Regions from separate parts of the Streptomyces sp. CS113 genome, predicted to be linked through region 1. Evidence: riboswitches for the same ligand, from Rfam matches in the RefSeq annotation. Region 1 holds a riboswitch; the other holds the start of a gene.
What was found. A riboswitch is a leader RNA that binds a small molecule or an ion and turns the genes downstream of it on or off. The one in region 1 is predicted to bind cyclic di-AMP.
Positions count from the first base shown of each region.

Region 2: another riboswitch for cyclic di-AMP. It lies ahead of B9W62_RS20450 (M23 family metallopeptidase); the one in region 1 lies ahead of rpfA (resuscitation-promoting factor protein RpfA).

Region 1 covers NZ_KZ195574.1:5,155,092-5,162,082, reverse strand. Annotated here, with positions in the region: gene B9W62_RS23070 (NAD(P)/FAD-dependent oxidoreductase) at 1-281, opposite strand, end outside; gene B9W62_RS23065 (Ppx/GppA phosphatase family protein) at 733-1,698, opposite strand; gene B9W62_RS23060 (DUF501 domain-containing protein) at 1,695-2,255, opposite strand; gene divIC (cell division protein DivIC) at 2,332-2,814, opposite strand; gene eno (phosphopyruvate hydratase) at 2,950-4,230, opposite strand; gene rpfA (resuscitation-promoting factor protein RpfA) at 4,470-5,198, opposite strand; cyclic di-AMP (ydaO/yuaA leader) riboswitch at 5,202-5,368, opposite strand; gene B9W62_RS23040 (transglycosylase family protein) at 5,552-6,544, opposite strand; gene B9W62_RS23035 (cytochrome P450 family protein) at 6,688-6,991, opposite strand, start outside.
Region 2 covers NZ_KZ195574.1:4,595,342-4,602,332, reverse strand. Annotated here, with positions in the region: gene B9W62_RS20460 (PrsW family intramembrane metalloprotease) at 1-1,188, shown strand, start outside; gene B9W62_RS20455 (aldo/keto reductase) at 1,208-2,152, opposite strand; gene B9W62_RS20450 (M23 family metallopeptidase) at 2,315-3,358, opposite strand; cyclic di-AMP (ydaO/yuaA leader) riboswitch at 3,370-3,526, opposite strand; gene B9W62_RS20445 (PP2C family protein-serine/threonine phosphatase) at 3,751-4,971, opposite strand; tRNA gene B9W62_RS20440 (tRNA-Met) at 5,171-5,244, opposite strand; gene B9W62_RS20435 (dihydrofolate reductase family protein) at 5,315-6,442, opposite strand; gene B9W62_RS20430 (NUDIX domain-containing protein) at 6,561-6,991, opposite strand, start outside.

The sequences.
Region 1 (6,991 bases):
ATCGTGGCGACCTTGCGGTCCTGGTCGATGGTGGTGACCCGGCCGGTGAGGACCTCCGCCTTCGGAAGCACGCGCCGCAGGGGGACGACGACGTGCCGCGGGGAGATGCTGCCGGCGGCGGCTTCGGGGAGGAAGGGCTGGTAGGTCATGTACGACCGCGGGTCGACGACGGTGACGGTCGCCTCGCCGTAACGCATCTTCTTCTGGATGCGTCGAGCTGCGTACAGGCCTACGTACCCACCGCCTACTACGAGGATCCTGGGACGCTCCGTGGTGCTCATGCCATCGAGTATCCACCCGGCTGAGGGGGGTGGTTCGTGCGCCCCTTCACAAGGTTCGGTGGAGGCTGTGCTACTATCCGCCGCCGACGTGACGGAGATCATGGCGGCCGGAGGAACCAGCGTGTAGGGCACCCCGTTGTCAATGCCGCGTGAGCTGCACCTCCGCGCCTCCGGGACGGTGGACCACCGGTCCGCGAGGGCCCTGTGGGACCCCTTCGCGACACCGACCTGAACACGTTCAAAGGGCAGTTGAAACCCCAAAAGGGTCAACGCACGCGCTTTTGTCGTCCGTCAGGGCCCAATTCCTTGTGAAGAACTTCACGAACTTTCCCGGCGGGGTCTCGCCGAGGGGCCCCGCCGGGCCCCCCGGCACCCGCTCAATCGTCGTCCGTCCTGCTCAGACCACTACCGCGCGCCCACCGCAGAGCGCCGCGCCGCCCGCGCGAGGGGGCTACGCGATCGACCAGGCGATCCCGTCGAGGATGTCGTGCTCGCTCACGACGACCTCCTCCGCGCCCGTCCGCTCCATGATCGCCAGCAGCGTCAGGGCCCCGGCCGCGATCACGTCGACCCGGCCCGGGTGCAGGGAGGGGACCGCCGCGCGCTCGGCGTGGGTGGAGGCCAGCAGCCAGTCGGTGATCTCCCGGACCCGGTCGCGGGAGACACGGGAGTGGTGGATGGCGGCCGAGTCGTACTCCGGCAGCTCCTGCGCGATCGCGGACACCGACGTCACCGACCCCGCGAGACCCACCAGCGTGCGCGCCTCGCGCAGCGGCACCGTCCGCTCGGCCAGGTCCAGGGCCGCCTCGATGTCGGCCCGCATCGCGGCGACCTGCTCCGCGGTGGGCGGGTCGGTCACCGCGCCGTCGCGCACCAGGTGCCGCTCGGTCATCCGCACGCAGCCGACGTCCACGGAGCGGGCGGCGCGCACGCGGTCGTCGCCGACGACGAACTCGGTGGAGCCGCCGCCGATGTCGACGACCAGGTACGGCTTGTCCAGATGGTCCCGCCCCGCCAGCTCCCGGGTGGCGCCGGTGAAGGAGAACTCGGCCTCCTGGTCGCCCGAGATGACCTCCGGCTCCACACCCAGGATGTCCAGCACGCCGCGCACGAAGTCGTCCCGGTTCTCCGCGTCGCGGGAGGCGGAGGTGGCCACGAAGCGCAGCCGCTCGGCGCCGTGCGCCTTGATGATCCCGGCGTACTCCCGGCAGGCGGCGAAGGTCCGCTCCAGCGCCTCGGGCGCCAGCCGTCCGGTGCGGTCGACGCCCTGGCCGAGCCGCACGATGGTCATACGGCGGTCCAGGTCGGTCAGCTCGGCCGTGGCCCCCGCGCCGGAGGCGCTGTCGGACACGGTGGCGTCGGCCACCAGGAGCCGGATGGAGTTCGTACCGCAGTCGACGGCGGCGACCCGGGTCACTGGGCGTCCTCCTGGCCGCTCTGGCCGCTCTGGCCGCTCTGGTCGGTGGGCGTCACGCACGGGCCCTTGCGCCACCACTCGGGCAGCATCGCGATCGCCTCGTCGCCCAGCGGGTTGACGCCGGGGCCGGCCGCCAGCGAGTGGGCGACCAGCACGTGCAGGCACTTCACCCGGTCCGGCATGCCGCCGGCGCTCGGGAAGCCGGTCAGCTCCTCGATCTCGTCGCGGCGCCGGACGTAGTCCTCGTGCGCCGCGCGGTAGGCGGCCGCCAGCTCCGGGTCGGTGGCCAGGCGCTCGGTCATCTCCTTCATCACGCCGTTCGCCTCCAGCGTGCCGATGGCGGAGGCCGCCTTCGGGCACGTCAGGTAGTACAGCGTGGGGAAGGGCGTGCCGTCGGGCAGCCGCGGCGCCGTCTCCACCACGTCGGGCTGCCCGCACGGGCAGCGGTGGGCGATGGCGCGCAGACCGCGCGGAGGGCGGCCGAGCTGCTGCTTGAAGGCCGCCACGTCCGCGTCGGTCGGCTCGGTGCGCGGGGTGGTCGGCGGGGGAGTCTGCATGACTGTCTTCTGCTGGTCTTCCTGTTGAGTCACTGCCGGAGCGGTCTGCGCCGCCGGTCCGGTCGGCGCGGCCGGTTCACTGCCGGCGGGCGGCGGCGTCGGCCTTGTCGACCCCGTCCCACACGTTCCGGTACCAGGGGCGGTCGGCGGCGCCGGCCTCGGCACGGGCCTGCTTGGCGGCGTCCGGGTCGACGACGACGAACCCCGTCTCCCCCGGCATCACGTAGTGCAGCCGCAGCCGGACCTGCTGCTCGGCGTAGGCGTCGTCCTGCCAGCGTGCCTTGAGGTCGCGCAGGTCCTCGACCCGCTGCCGGGTCTCCCGCTGCTCCCGCCGGAGATCGGCGATCTCGGCGCGCTGGGCGACGTACTGCCGTATCGGGTAGGCGAGCGCCACCACGAGCGAGCAGAGCACCATCGCGAGCAGCGCGGCCCGGCCGGTCAGCCGGGAGCGCCGGGCCTGGCGCTTGGTCTGCGAGCGGTAGACCCGGGCCGCGGTCTGCTCCCCGATGATCCGGATCCTGGTCGCGGTGGAGAAACGGTCCCGGTCCTTCACCGCCATGTGCCGCCTCCGTCTTCGTGCGTCGTCCTGCGCGCGTGGTCCGTGCTACGTGCGTACGTCCCCGCACACGGTACGGGACCGAGTACGGGGACGTACGTACGACGCTGCCTCTTACGGGGCCTTACCGGGTGGCGCTCAGCCCTTGAAGCGGGGGAAGGCGCTGCGGCCGGCGTACACCGCGGCGTCGTCGAGGATCTCCTCGATGCGCAGCAGCTGGTTGTACTTGGCGACGCGCTCGGAGCGGGCCGGGGCGCCGGTCTTGATCTGGCCGCAGTTGGTGGCGACGGCCAGGTCGGCGATGGTGACGTCCTCGGTCTCGCCGGAGCGGTGGGACATCATGCACTTGAAGCCGTTGCGCTGGGCCAGCTCGACGGCGTCCAGGGTCTCGGTCAGCGAACCGATCTGGTTGACCTTGACCAGCAGGGCGTTGGCCGAGTTCTCCTCGATGCCGCGGGCCAGGCGCTCCGGGTTGGTGACGAACAGGTCGTCGCCGACGAGCTGGACCTTGTCGCCGAGCTTGGCGGTGATGGTCTTCCAGCCGTCCCAGTCGTCCTCGAACAGCGGGTCCTCGATGGAGACCAGCGGGTACGCCTCGACCAGCTCGGCGTAGTACTCGGTCATCTCGGCGGCGGTGCGCTCCTTGCCCTCGAAGGTGTAGGAGCCGTCCTTGTAGAACTCGGACGCGGCGACGTCGAGCGCGAGGGCGATCTGCTCGCCGGGGGTGTAGCCGGCCTCCTTGACCGCCTCCAGGATGAGGTCGAGGGCCTCGCGGTTGGAGCCGAGGTTCGGGGCGAAGCCGCCCTCGTCGCCGAGGCCGGTGGCCAGGCCCTTCTTCTTCAGGACCTTCTTGAGGGTGTGGTAGACCTCGGCGCCCCAGCGCAGGGCCTCGGAGAAGGACTCCGCGCCGATCGGGGCGATCATGAACTCCTGGATGTCCACGTTGGAGTCGGCGTGCGAGCCGCCGTTCAGGATGTTCATCATCGGCACCGGCAGCAGGTGCGCGTTCGGGCCGCCCAGGTAGCGGAACAGCGGCAGGTCGCTGGCCTCGGAGGCGGCGTGGGCGACGGCGAGGGAGACGCCGAGGATGGCGTTGGCGCCGAGCGAGCCCTTGTTGTCGGTGGCGTCCAGGTCGAACATGGCCTGGTCGATCAGGCGCTGCTCGGTGGCGTCGTAGCCGACCAGCTCCGGGCCGATCTGCTCGATGACGGCGAGCACGGCCTTCTCGACGCCCTTGCCGAGGTAACGGCTCGCGTCGCCGTCGCGGAGTTCGATGGCCTCGAAGGCACCGGTGGAGGCGCCGGACGGAACGGCGGCACGACCCGTGCTGCCGTCGTCGAGGCCGACCTCGACCTCGACCGTGGGGTTGCCTCGGGAGTCCAGGATTTCCCGGGCTACGACGACGTCGATGGACGGCACGAGCATCTCCTTCTTCAATGTGACGCTTCGGTGTGACGCGCGGGTCCCGCGGGACCCGCGGCGGCTCTGCGGGACCGAGCCTAACCGGCTCCGGGCGATCGGCCAGCCGATCGCCCACCCGCTGGACAGAACCGAGAGTAAATTGTTTCCGAACGGAACAAAGGCGGAATGTGAAAATCCCGCCCCGGTGCGTACGGGGGAACACGCACCGGGGCGGGAGTCGCGGGGGCCGCCGCCGCTTACTTCAGGTGCAGCTGCTGGCCCGGGTAGATCAGGTCGGCGTCGTCGACGATGTCGTCGTTCAGCTTGAACAGCTTGGCCCAGCCGCCCTTGACGTCGTGCTCGTCGGCGATCGAGCTGAGGGTGTCGCCCTTGACGACCTTGTACTCGCCGTCGCCCTTCTCGACCTTCTTGCCGGTCGGGGTGGTGACGGTCTTCTTGGCGGGCTTCTCGGCCTTCGGCTCGGCGGCCGGACGCTCGGAGGAGCGGGAGGCCTTCTGCTCGGTGGAGCGCTCGGCGGTGGAGCCGCCGCTCTGGCTCTGCGAGCTCTCGGAGCTGCCGGAACCGCTGTCCTCGGAGCCGCCGCCGGTGTACGCGGCGCCCGACAGGCCGGTGCCGCAGACCGGCCAGGCACCCTTGCCCTGGCCCGCGAGCACCTTCTCGGCGATCTGGATCTGCTGGGACTTGCTCGCCTGGTCGGCGGTGGAGGCGTACTGCGTACCGCCGTAGGCGGCCCAGGTGGAGGCGGAGAACTGCAGACCGCCGTAGTAACCGTTGCCGGTGTTGATGGACCAGTTGCCGCCGGACTCGCACTGGGCGACGGCGTCCCACTCGGACGCGGTGGCGGCGGAGGCGTTGCCGGCCGCCATCAGCGGGGCGGCGACGGCGGCACCGGTGACGCCGGCGACGGCGATGACGCGGGTGGCCTTGGACGGACGACGGTGCTTGCCCTTGCCGGAAAACAGCATGGTTGATCCCCTCACCGACGCCTGCGAGGTGAGCTGTCGGGTTCGGGCCGGTTGAGTTGCCCGGCCGGGTTCCTCGCGGAACTCGGCTCCACCCCTAGCCGCTCCGGCTCAACTGCCCGGTGCGGCACTTACCTTGGGTCCCCCGCTCCTGCCTTCGGCGCTTGACGCGACGACTGTTCCCGTACGGCCGCTGGCAGGATTCGGCGTTGCGGCTGTCGGGGCCCGCGGTGGCGAGCGGTCATGACCGTAGACACGCGCTCCGCGGATTTTCAAAGACGATCACGGCTTCTGAGACCTATCTCTCACGAGATCCAAAAGGGACATACAGTCTCTAACCGTGACGCGAACTCCCCCTACTTTTCGCCCGATTCGCCCGTGACCGTGAGCGTCTGACCGGGCAGGATGTGGTCGGGGTCGGCGCCGACGACGGTCTCGTTGTCGGCGTACAGCGCGTGCCACCCGCCGTCGACCTCAAGGGAGTCGGCGATGGCCCAGAGAGTGTCGCCGGTGCGGACGACGTAACGGCCGTCCCCGGCCTCCCGCTCGTCACCGTCGCGCGAGGCGTGCCGGCCCGTCGCCGAGTCCGTACGGCCCTCTCCCGTCGCACCCTCGTCCGCACTGCCGCCGCGGTGCTTGCCGGAGCCGGACGAGCCCTCGGTGCCCTGCGGTTCGGCGCTGACGGAGGGGTCGGATTCGGCCGAAGTGTCCGGCTTGGCGGTTTGGTCCGCACCCTCGGACGAGGCGTCAGGCGACGCCGAGGAAGAGGCAGAAGAAGAGGGCGAAGGGGACGAAGAGGACGCTCCGGACGTCGACTCCGACGTGTCGGCCGCACCGGACGAGCCGGTCGATTCGGGCGTTTTGGTGGTCGTGGGCGTTTTGGACGACTTGGTGGTGTCCGTCTCCCCCGAGGCGTCCGTACCCTCCGACGCCCCGTCACCGGCCGCGTCCGAGCCGCCGCCCGCGACCCCGGAGTCGTTGCCCAGGCCGGCGAGCAGACCGCAGGTCGGCCAGGCGGCGATGCCCTGGTCCGCGTGCATCTTCTCGGCGATTCTTATCTGCTGGGAACGACTGGCCCGGTCGGCACTGGGGGCGTAGTCCAGGCCGCCGTACTGCTCCCAGGCCTCCTGGGACAGTTGCAGGCCGCCGTAGTAGCCGTTGCCGCTGTTCTGGCTCCAGGCGCCGCCGGTCTCGCACTCGGCCACCTGGTCCCAGGCCGCCGAGCCGGCCGCGTGGGCGCCGGTCGCGCCGAGCAGCGGAATCGCGATGGCAGAGCCGGTCACTCCGGCGGCGACGACCAGAGCGGGTGCCTGGCGGGGGCGGCGGTGACGACCGTTCCCGGAGAGCATGCGACGACCTTTCACAAGACGACGGGGACCACGCGGCGGATGACGCTCGACACCACGTTGATCCGTGAACGTATAGGGAGATCATCACTTGTCACAAGTTCATGCCGCGCAGATCACGTGAAGATCACAGAGTTGAGCGCGTGTCACTTTTGCGTCGGCGACGGACCGTTGCCGGCCGATGACGCGGGCGGGGTGAACGAGACGGGCAAGGTGCGCAGACCTCGCATGATGAGGCCGCCGCGCCACCGGAGTTCGGCCGGGTCCGCGGCCAGGCGGAGGTCCGGCAGCCGGGTCAGCAGCGTGGCCAGCGCCGTCTGCCCCTCCAGCCGGGCGAGCGGGGCGCCGAGGCAGTAGTGGATGCCGTGGCCGTACCCGAGGTGCTGGCTGTCGCGGCGGGCGAGGTCCAGGGTGTCCGGGTCGGTGAACCGCTCCGGGTCCCGGTCGGCG
Region 2 (6,991 bases), 560 kb from region 1:
TGGGGGGCCTGCGCGGCGGCGCTGATAGCGATCGTCGCCAACAGTTTCGCGACGCGCTGGATAGCGACCGCGACCGCCGACCCGGCCGGCGCGGACACCCTGGGCGCCACGGTCATAGCCCCGGTCGTCGAGGAGTCCGCCAAGGCCGCCGCCGTCCTCCTGGTCTTCCTCTTCCGCAGGCGGGACTTCACCGGCATCGTCGACGGCGTGGTCGTCGCCGGGGTCACCGCCACCGGTTTCGCCTTCACCGAGAACATCCTGTACCTGGGCACCGCCTTCGGCACCGATCAGCTGACCGGCGACAGCGGCATCGCCTCCGTCACCGCGGCGACCTTCTTCGTGCGGGTGGTGATGTCGCCGTTCGCGCACCCCCTGTTCACCGTGCTCACCGGCATCGGCTTCGGCATCGCCGCGCTCTCCCCCGGCCGGCACCACCTGCGACGGGCCCTGCTCCCGCTGGCCGGGCTGCTGCTCGCGATGGGCATGCACGCCCTGTGGAACGGCTCGGCCGGGTTCGGCGAGTACGGCTTCTTCGCCGTGTACGCGGCGTTCATGGTGCCGTCCTTCGGCCTCCTGACCTGGCTGGTGATCTGGACCAGGCAGCGCGAACTGGCCACCGTACGGGCCGAACTGCCCGCGTATGTCCTGGCGGGATGGCTCACACCCGTGGAGCCGTACGCGCTCGGGTCGATGCGGGCCCGCCGCATCGCCCGGCAGTACGCCCGCCGCCACGCGGGGAAGGAAGGAGCGCGGGCGGTGGCGCGGTACGAGGCCTGCGCGACCTCGGTGGCGTTCCTGCGGCGGCGCGGACGCCGGGGCAGGGCGGGCGCCGACTTCACGGCGCGGGAGCGAGCGCTGCTGGAGGCCCTGTGGCACCTGCGGGGCGTGGCCCGCCCGGCGCTGGACTACGCGGCCCGGGCCACGGCACCCCCGCCGCCGCCCCTGCCGCGGCCGGTACCACCGTGGGCGTATCCATACGGCGGGGTGCAGGACGGCGGGGCGCAGGGCGTGTACGGCGCCCGAACGGCATCCGCCCCGTACGCCCCGCACCCCGCACCCACCCCGTACGCCCCCTACGCGCCGTACCCGCCGTACGGACCGCACGCGCCGTATCCCGCCCCCTCCGCGCCGTACGGCCCGCACGCGCCGGGCGGCCCGTACGCGCCGCCCGGACCCCACCGGCCGTAGGTCCGCGCCGTGCGGACGGTCAGGCGGACGCCCGGGTCAGCCGTCCGATCTCGTCCTCCGTCAGGCTCAGCCCGGCCACGCCCAGCAGGGCCGGCAGCTGTTCCACCGTGCGCGCGGACGCGATCGGCGCCGCCACCGTCGGCCGGGCGGCCAGCCAGGCCAGGGCGACCGTGGCGACGGGGGCTTCGTGGGCCGCGGCGATCTCGTCCAGGGCGGCGAGCACCCGGCGCCCCCGCTCCGTCTCCAGGTGCTTGGCCGCGCCACCCGCCCGCGGGCTGTCCACGTCCGTGCCGGGCCGGTACTTGCCGGTGAGGAAGCCGGCCGCGAGGGCGTAGTACGGCACGGCCGCGAGACCGGCCTGCTCGGCGAGGTCGCGCAGCTCGCCCTCGTACGTGTCGCGGGAGACCAGGTTGTAGTGCGGCTGGAGGGCGACGTACCGGGCGAGGCCCTCGCGGTCGGAGAACTCCAGGGACGCCGCGAGCCGTTCGGCGGAGATGTTGGAGGCGGCGATGTACCGCACCTTGCCGGCCTTCACCAGCTCGTCGAGCGCGCCGATGATCTCCTCGACCGGCACCTCGGGCTTGTCGAAGTGGGTGTAGTAGAGGTCGATGTGGTCGGTGCCCAGGCGGCGCAGCGAGGCGTCGGCCGCGGCCCTGATGTTCGCGGCGGACAGGCCGGGGTACTCGGGGTGCTGGCTGACCTTGGTGGCGAGGACGACGTCGTCTCGGTTGCCGCGGGCCGCGAGCCACTGGCCGAGGACGGTCTCGGACTCGCCGCCGCTGTTGCCGTCGACCCAGGCGGAGTAGGAGTCGGCGGTGTCGACGAAGTTGCCGCCGGCCGCCGTGTAGGCGTCCAGGACGGCGAAGGAGGCGTCCCGGTCGGCGGTCCAGCCGAAGACGTTGCCGCCCAGGGCGAGGGGGAAGACCTCGAGGTCGGAGGAGCCGAGCTTGCGCAGAGAAGTCATGTACCGAGTCAACAACCGCGTCGGAGCAGACCATCCCGGCACGCACCCGCGCGCACGCAAAGATCCCGCAAACCGGCAGCCCTGACGTCGGGGGGTTGCCGTCAGGACCGCCGGGGATCAGCGGGGCGATTCAGGGGCCGGGCGCAGCGGGGACGCGGCGGATCAGGGCGTGAGCCCCTTGCTCTGCAACCAGGCCATCGGGTCGATGCCGGTGCCGCCGTCGGTGTGGACCTCCAGGTGGAGGTGGGCGCCGGTGACGTTGCCGGTGGCGCCGACGCGGCCGATGACGTCACCGGTGGTGACCTTCTGGCCGACGCTGACGTTGATGGAGGACTGGTGCGCGTACCAGAGCTCCGTGCCGTCGTCGAGGGTGAGCACGGTCTTGTAGCCGTACGACCCGTCCCAGCCGGCCGACGTGATCGTGCCGCTGTGCACCGCCTTGAGCAGCGTGCCCGTGGGGGCGGCGAAGTCGAGCCCGGTGTGGTGGCCGGAGGCCCAGAGGGAACCGGCCTGGTTGAAGGTCGAGGAGATCGTGTACGAGGAGGTCGGCAGCGTGTACTGCTTGGCCAGCTTCGCGAGCCGTTCGGCCTCGGCCTTCTTCGCGGCCTCCTCCTCCGCCTTCTTCTTGGCGGCGGCGGCCTTCTCCTTGGCCTCCTTCTCCGCCTTGGCGGCGGCTTCCGCGGCCTTCTTCTCGGCGGCGGCCTGGGCCTCGGCGGCGGCCTTGGTCTCGACCTGCGCCTGCTGCTGCTCGGCCTGCGCCATGATCCGGGCCCGCAGCGACTCGCCGGCGTCGGCGGTGCCGGTGCCCTCGGAGCTGTCGGCGGCGACGGCCTGGGTGATGCCGCTGAGCGGGGTGGCGGAACCCTCGGGCTCCGGCTCCTCGTCACCGCCGGGCATGAGCGAGCCGACGTTCGGCAGGTCCGGCATCGAGATGGACACCGGCGGCTTGCCGGTCTGCGCGCTGGCCATGCCGCCCGCGCCGACGGCGGCTATGACACCGACGCCGAGGACGGTGGAGCTGCGGGCGAGCCCGCCGCGCTGCTTGGCGACGCGGTGCCGGCCGCGCACGGGGCGGATGGACTCCGCGGTGGGGTTCCACTCCTCCCAGGGACCCTCTTCGGCGCGGGGGGCGTCGTAGCCGAAGGTGTCGGTGCCGTGCCCGCTGGGCACGAACGGGGCCTCGGGGGCAGGCCGGTTGGACGCCACGTGGGCGTACTCCTTTCCTTCCTTCCGCCTACCGGGTTAGCTGACGGGTTCGGAGCAGGAAGGTCTCCTACGGGTGTCTGACGGCCGTGTCTCCACGGCGTCATACGCCCGATTCACCCCAATGTGGTGGTTCCCCGGTTCCCTTGCGGGATTCGGCGCGTGCGCACGGAGCCGCCTTCTGTGACGGCTGGGACGACCGCGCTGCGTTATCGAACGTTAATAGACGCGAGGCTCCGATTCCAAGCCGTTCCTCTTGATCATTAACGGATACGGCCGGGACGTACCCCTCACGACCGGTGAAAACCGGGCGAGTTGACCCCGCTTCAGTATTCCCCTTCACGTCAGGTTTTTCTGACGGTGTATCAGTTGTTATGCGGAGGGGGGTCGTACTGTCACGGCTCGTGACAATGATCATGGTCGCCGCGCCGGGGCCGCCGTACGGCGAGCAGTGCCATGTCGTCCGCCATGCCGCCCCCGGAGTGCCGGCGCACGTCCTCGGCGAGGGTGTCGAGCAGGGTCTCCGGATGCGGGAAGACGCGGCCGGCCAGCCGTGCCTGCGGATCGTAGAACTCGCCCTTCGCGTCCCGGGCCTCGGTCAGTCCGTCGGTGTACAGCAGCAACGTGGCCCCGCCGGGGAAGGCGACCTCCTCCGCGCGGTCGGGCCACACACCCAGCTCGCCCATGCCGAGGGGCAGCGCCGACTCGCGGGCGGGCAGGGGCCCGAGGGTGCCGTCGGCGTAGAGCAGCAGGGGCGGCGGATGGCCGCGGTTGACGATGCGGACCGTCCCGTCGCCGTGCGGGAGTTCGGCGAGCACGGCGGTGGTGAAGCCCTCGAAGGCGTCCAGTCCGTCGCGCCGGGTGCCCTCGCGGGCCAGCGCCCGCTCCAGGCGCTGCGCCACCGCCTCCAGCGTCGCCTCCTGCTCGGCGGCCTCGCGGAAGGCGCCGATCACGACGGCGACGGCGGCCACGGCGCCCATGCCCTTGCCGCGCACGTCCCCGACGATGAGCCGGACGCCGCGGGCGCTGTCCTGCACGGCGTACAGGTCGCCGCCGATGAAGGCGTCCGCCTGCGCGGCCTCGTAGCAGACGGCGATCTCGAAGCCCGCGATCCGCTCGGCGGGCTGGGGCAGTACGGCGCGCTGGGCGGCCTCGGCGATCTCGCGGACCGACACGAGGCGCTCGCTGCTGCGCCGGACCAGGCCGTTCACGATGACGGCCAGCACGGCGACCGTGGCGATGGTGATCAGCTCGGTCAGGGAGTCGACGTAGTGGATGACGCCCTTGCCGAACTGGAGGCCGATGACGACGGCGACCACGGCGACGCCGGTGAGCGCCGTGCCGCGCCGCGAGTAGAGCGGTGCGGCGACCAGGGGCGCGGCCGTGTAGAGGGGGCCGGCGGTGAAGTACCTCGGGGTGAAGACGTCGTACAGGATGGCGACGACGATCAGCAGCACGGGGAGCGCGTGCACGAAGGCGCGCCCGTACCCGGTCCGCCGGCGTGGTGGTGGCGCCGGGGGCGGCGGAGGCTGCGGTTCGTCGCCGAGGCCCGGGTCGGGCACGGGATCGCCGGGGAGTCGGCCGCCGGCTCTGGCGTACGCTCCCTCGTCGTCCACGTCACCTGGCCGCACCACTCGTCTCCCGCCGCCCCGTACGTCCGCGCCGGCACGTCCGCGCCGCTTGCCGTCCCGGACTCCAGGTTTCCGGGAGCGGGGGCGGGCGGCGAGCGGTGAGGGGCCGACCGGATGACACGGAACACCTACGGAAACGCACCGAGGGCCGGAACCCTTTCGGATTCCGGCCCTCGGCCTTCAGTAGCGGGGACAGGATTTGAACCTGCGACCTCTGGGTTATGAGCCCAGCGAGCTACCGAGCTGCTCCACCCCGCGTCGTTGTGTTCACCACTGTACGTCATCCCGGGGGCGGAATGCACATCCGTATCTCCTCACCCCTGTTTCCCTACCCCTCCAGGTGGCGGTTGGGCGCCTTCGCCCGCTCCGCGTACTCGTCCAGTACGACGACGGCGGCACCCGCCGCGGTGAGCACCCCGCTGCCGTCCGCTCCCGCCACGAAGGTGTCCGGCTCCCGCCAGGCCGTGACGACGCGGCGCACCCCGGCGTCGAGGATCAGCCGGGCGCAGGGTGTGGGCCGGGAGGCGCGGCGGGCGCAGGGCTCCAGGCTGCTGTAGACGGTGGCGCGGGCGAGCCGCGGGTCGCCGGGATCGACCTTCGCGAGCGCGGCCTCCTCGGCGTGCACGACCGGATCACCGCCCTCCCGCGAGTACCCCCGCGCCAGCTCGCTCCCGTCGGCGGCGACCACGACCGCCCCCACGCTGAACGCGGTGTCCGACGGCGGACACAGCTCGGCCAGCTCACAGGCGAGCGCCAGCCAGTGCCGGTCGGCGGCGGCACGGTCGCCGGTGCCGGGAGCGGTGGGCAGGTAGCGGTTCAGCACGACGTCCTCGAGCCGCCGCGACTCCACCAGCCGCAGCCGCCCGCCCTGGTAGGCCCCGGGCCCGAACAGCCGGGGTGCGGCCGGGTCCCCCACGAACAGCGGCGCGAGGACGAGGTGCAGTTCGTCGGCGAGCCCCTGCTGGAGCAGCTGGGTGTGGACGGTCCCGCCCCCTTCGACCATGAGCCGCCGCACGTCCCGCCGGTCGTGCAGGTACTCCAGCGCCGCGGTCCAGTCGAGCACCGGCCCCAGGGACACGACGTCGGCGGCGATCCCGAGCGCACGGGCCCGTCGGGCACCGTCGTCCGTGGTCAGCAGCGCCTTGTCCCCGCCCGTGTGCCAGAACCGCGCCGCCGGGTCCAGCTCGCCGCTGCCGCTGACGGTGACCTTGAGCGGGTACTCCGCCCGTCCGTCCGCGACCCGGGCCGCCCGCCGCTCGGCCGAGTTCACCAGCAGCCGCGGATTGTCGGCCCGGATCGTGCCGGCCCCGACCAGGATCGCGTCCACGGAGGCCCGCACCTCGTCGACCCGGTCGAAGTCGGCGGGGCCGGACAGCAGGAGCCGTTCGGGGCCGGTGTCGTCCAGGTAGCCGTCGAGGGAGACGGCGGCGGAGAGGAGGACGTGCGGGAGGGGCATGGGTGGCACTCCGGGAGGCAGACGGGCGGCGGGGTCCGGCGGGCACACCCTAGGCGCCGCTGGTGCCGCCACGATTCACCGTAGTCCGCGGACGGCCGCCGCCCCCTCGGCTCACCGCTCACGGCCGACGGCCGGCCGGGCGCGGCGGTGACCCGTCGCGGGCCTCCCGGGCGAAGGGACCGTCCAGGGCCGCCCACTGCACGAGCATGATGGTCTTGCCGTCGGTGATGCGTCCGTCGCGAGTCATGGCGAGCGCCTCGGCGAAGGGCAGTTCGAGCACCTCGATGTCCTCCCCCTCCTCCTCGACCCCGCCGCCGGTCCCGGTCCGGTCGGCCGGGGTGTAGGGCGCGGCGAAGAAGTGGAGCCGCTCGGTGACGGAGCCGGGGCTCATGTAGGCGTCCAGGACGTGGGTGAGCGGCCCCAGGGTCACCCCGAGTTCCTCCGCGCTTTCCCGGCGTACGGCTTCGACCGGGTCGTCGGCGTCGAGGAGCCCCGCGGCGGCCTCCACCAGCATGCCGTCGGGATGGTCGTTGACGTAGGCCGGGTAAC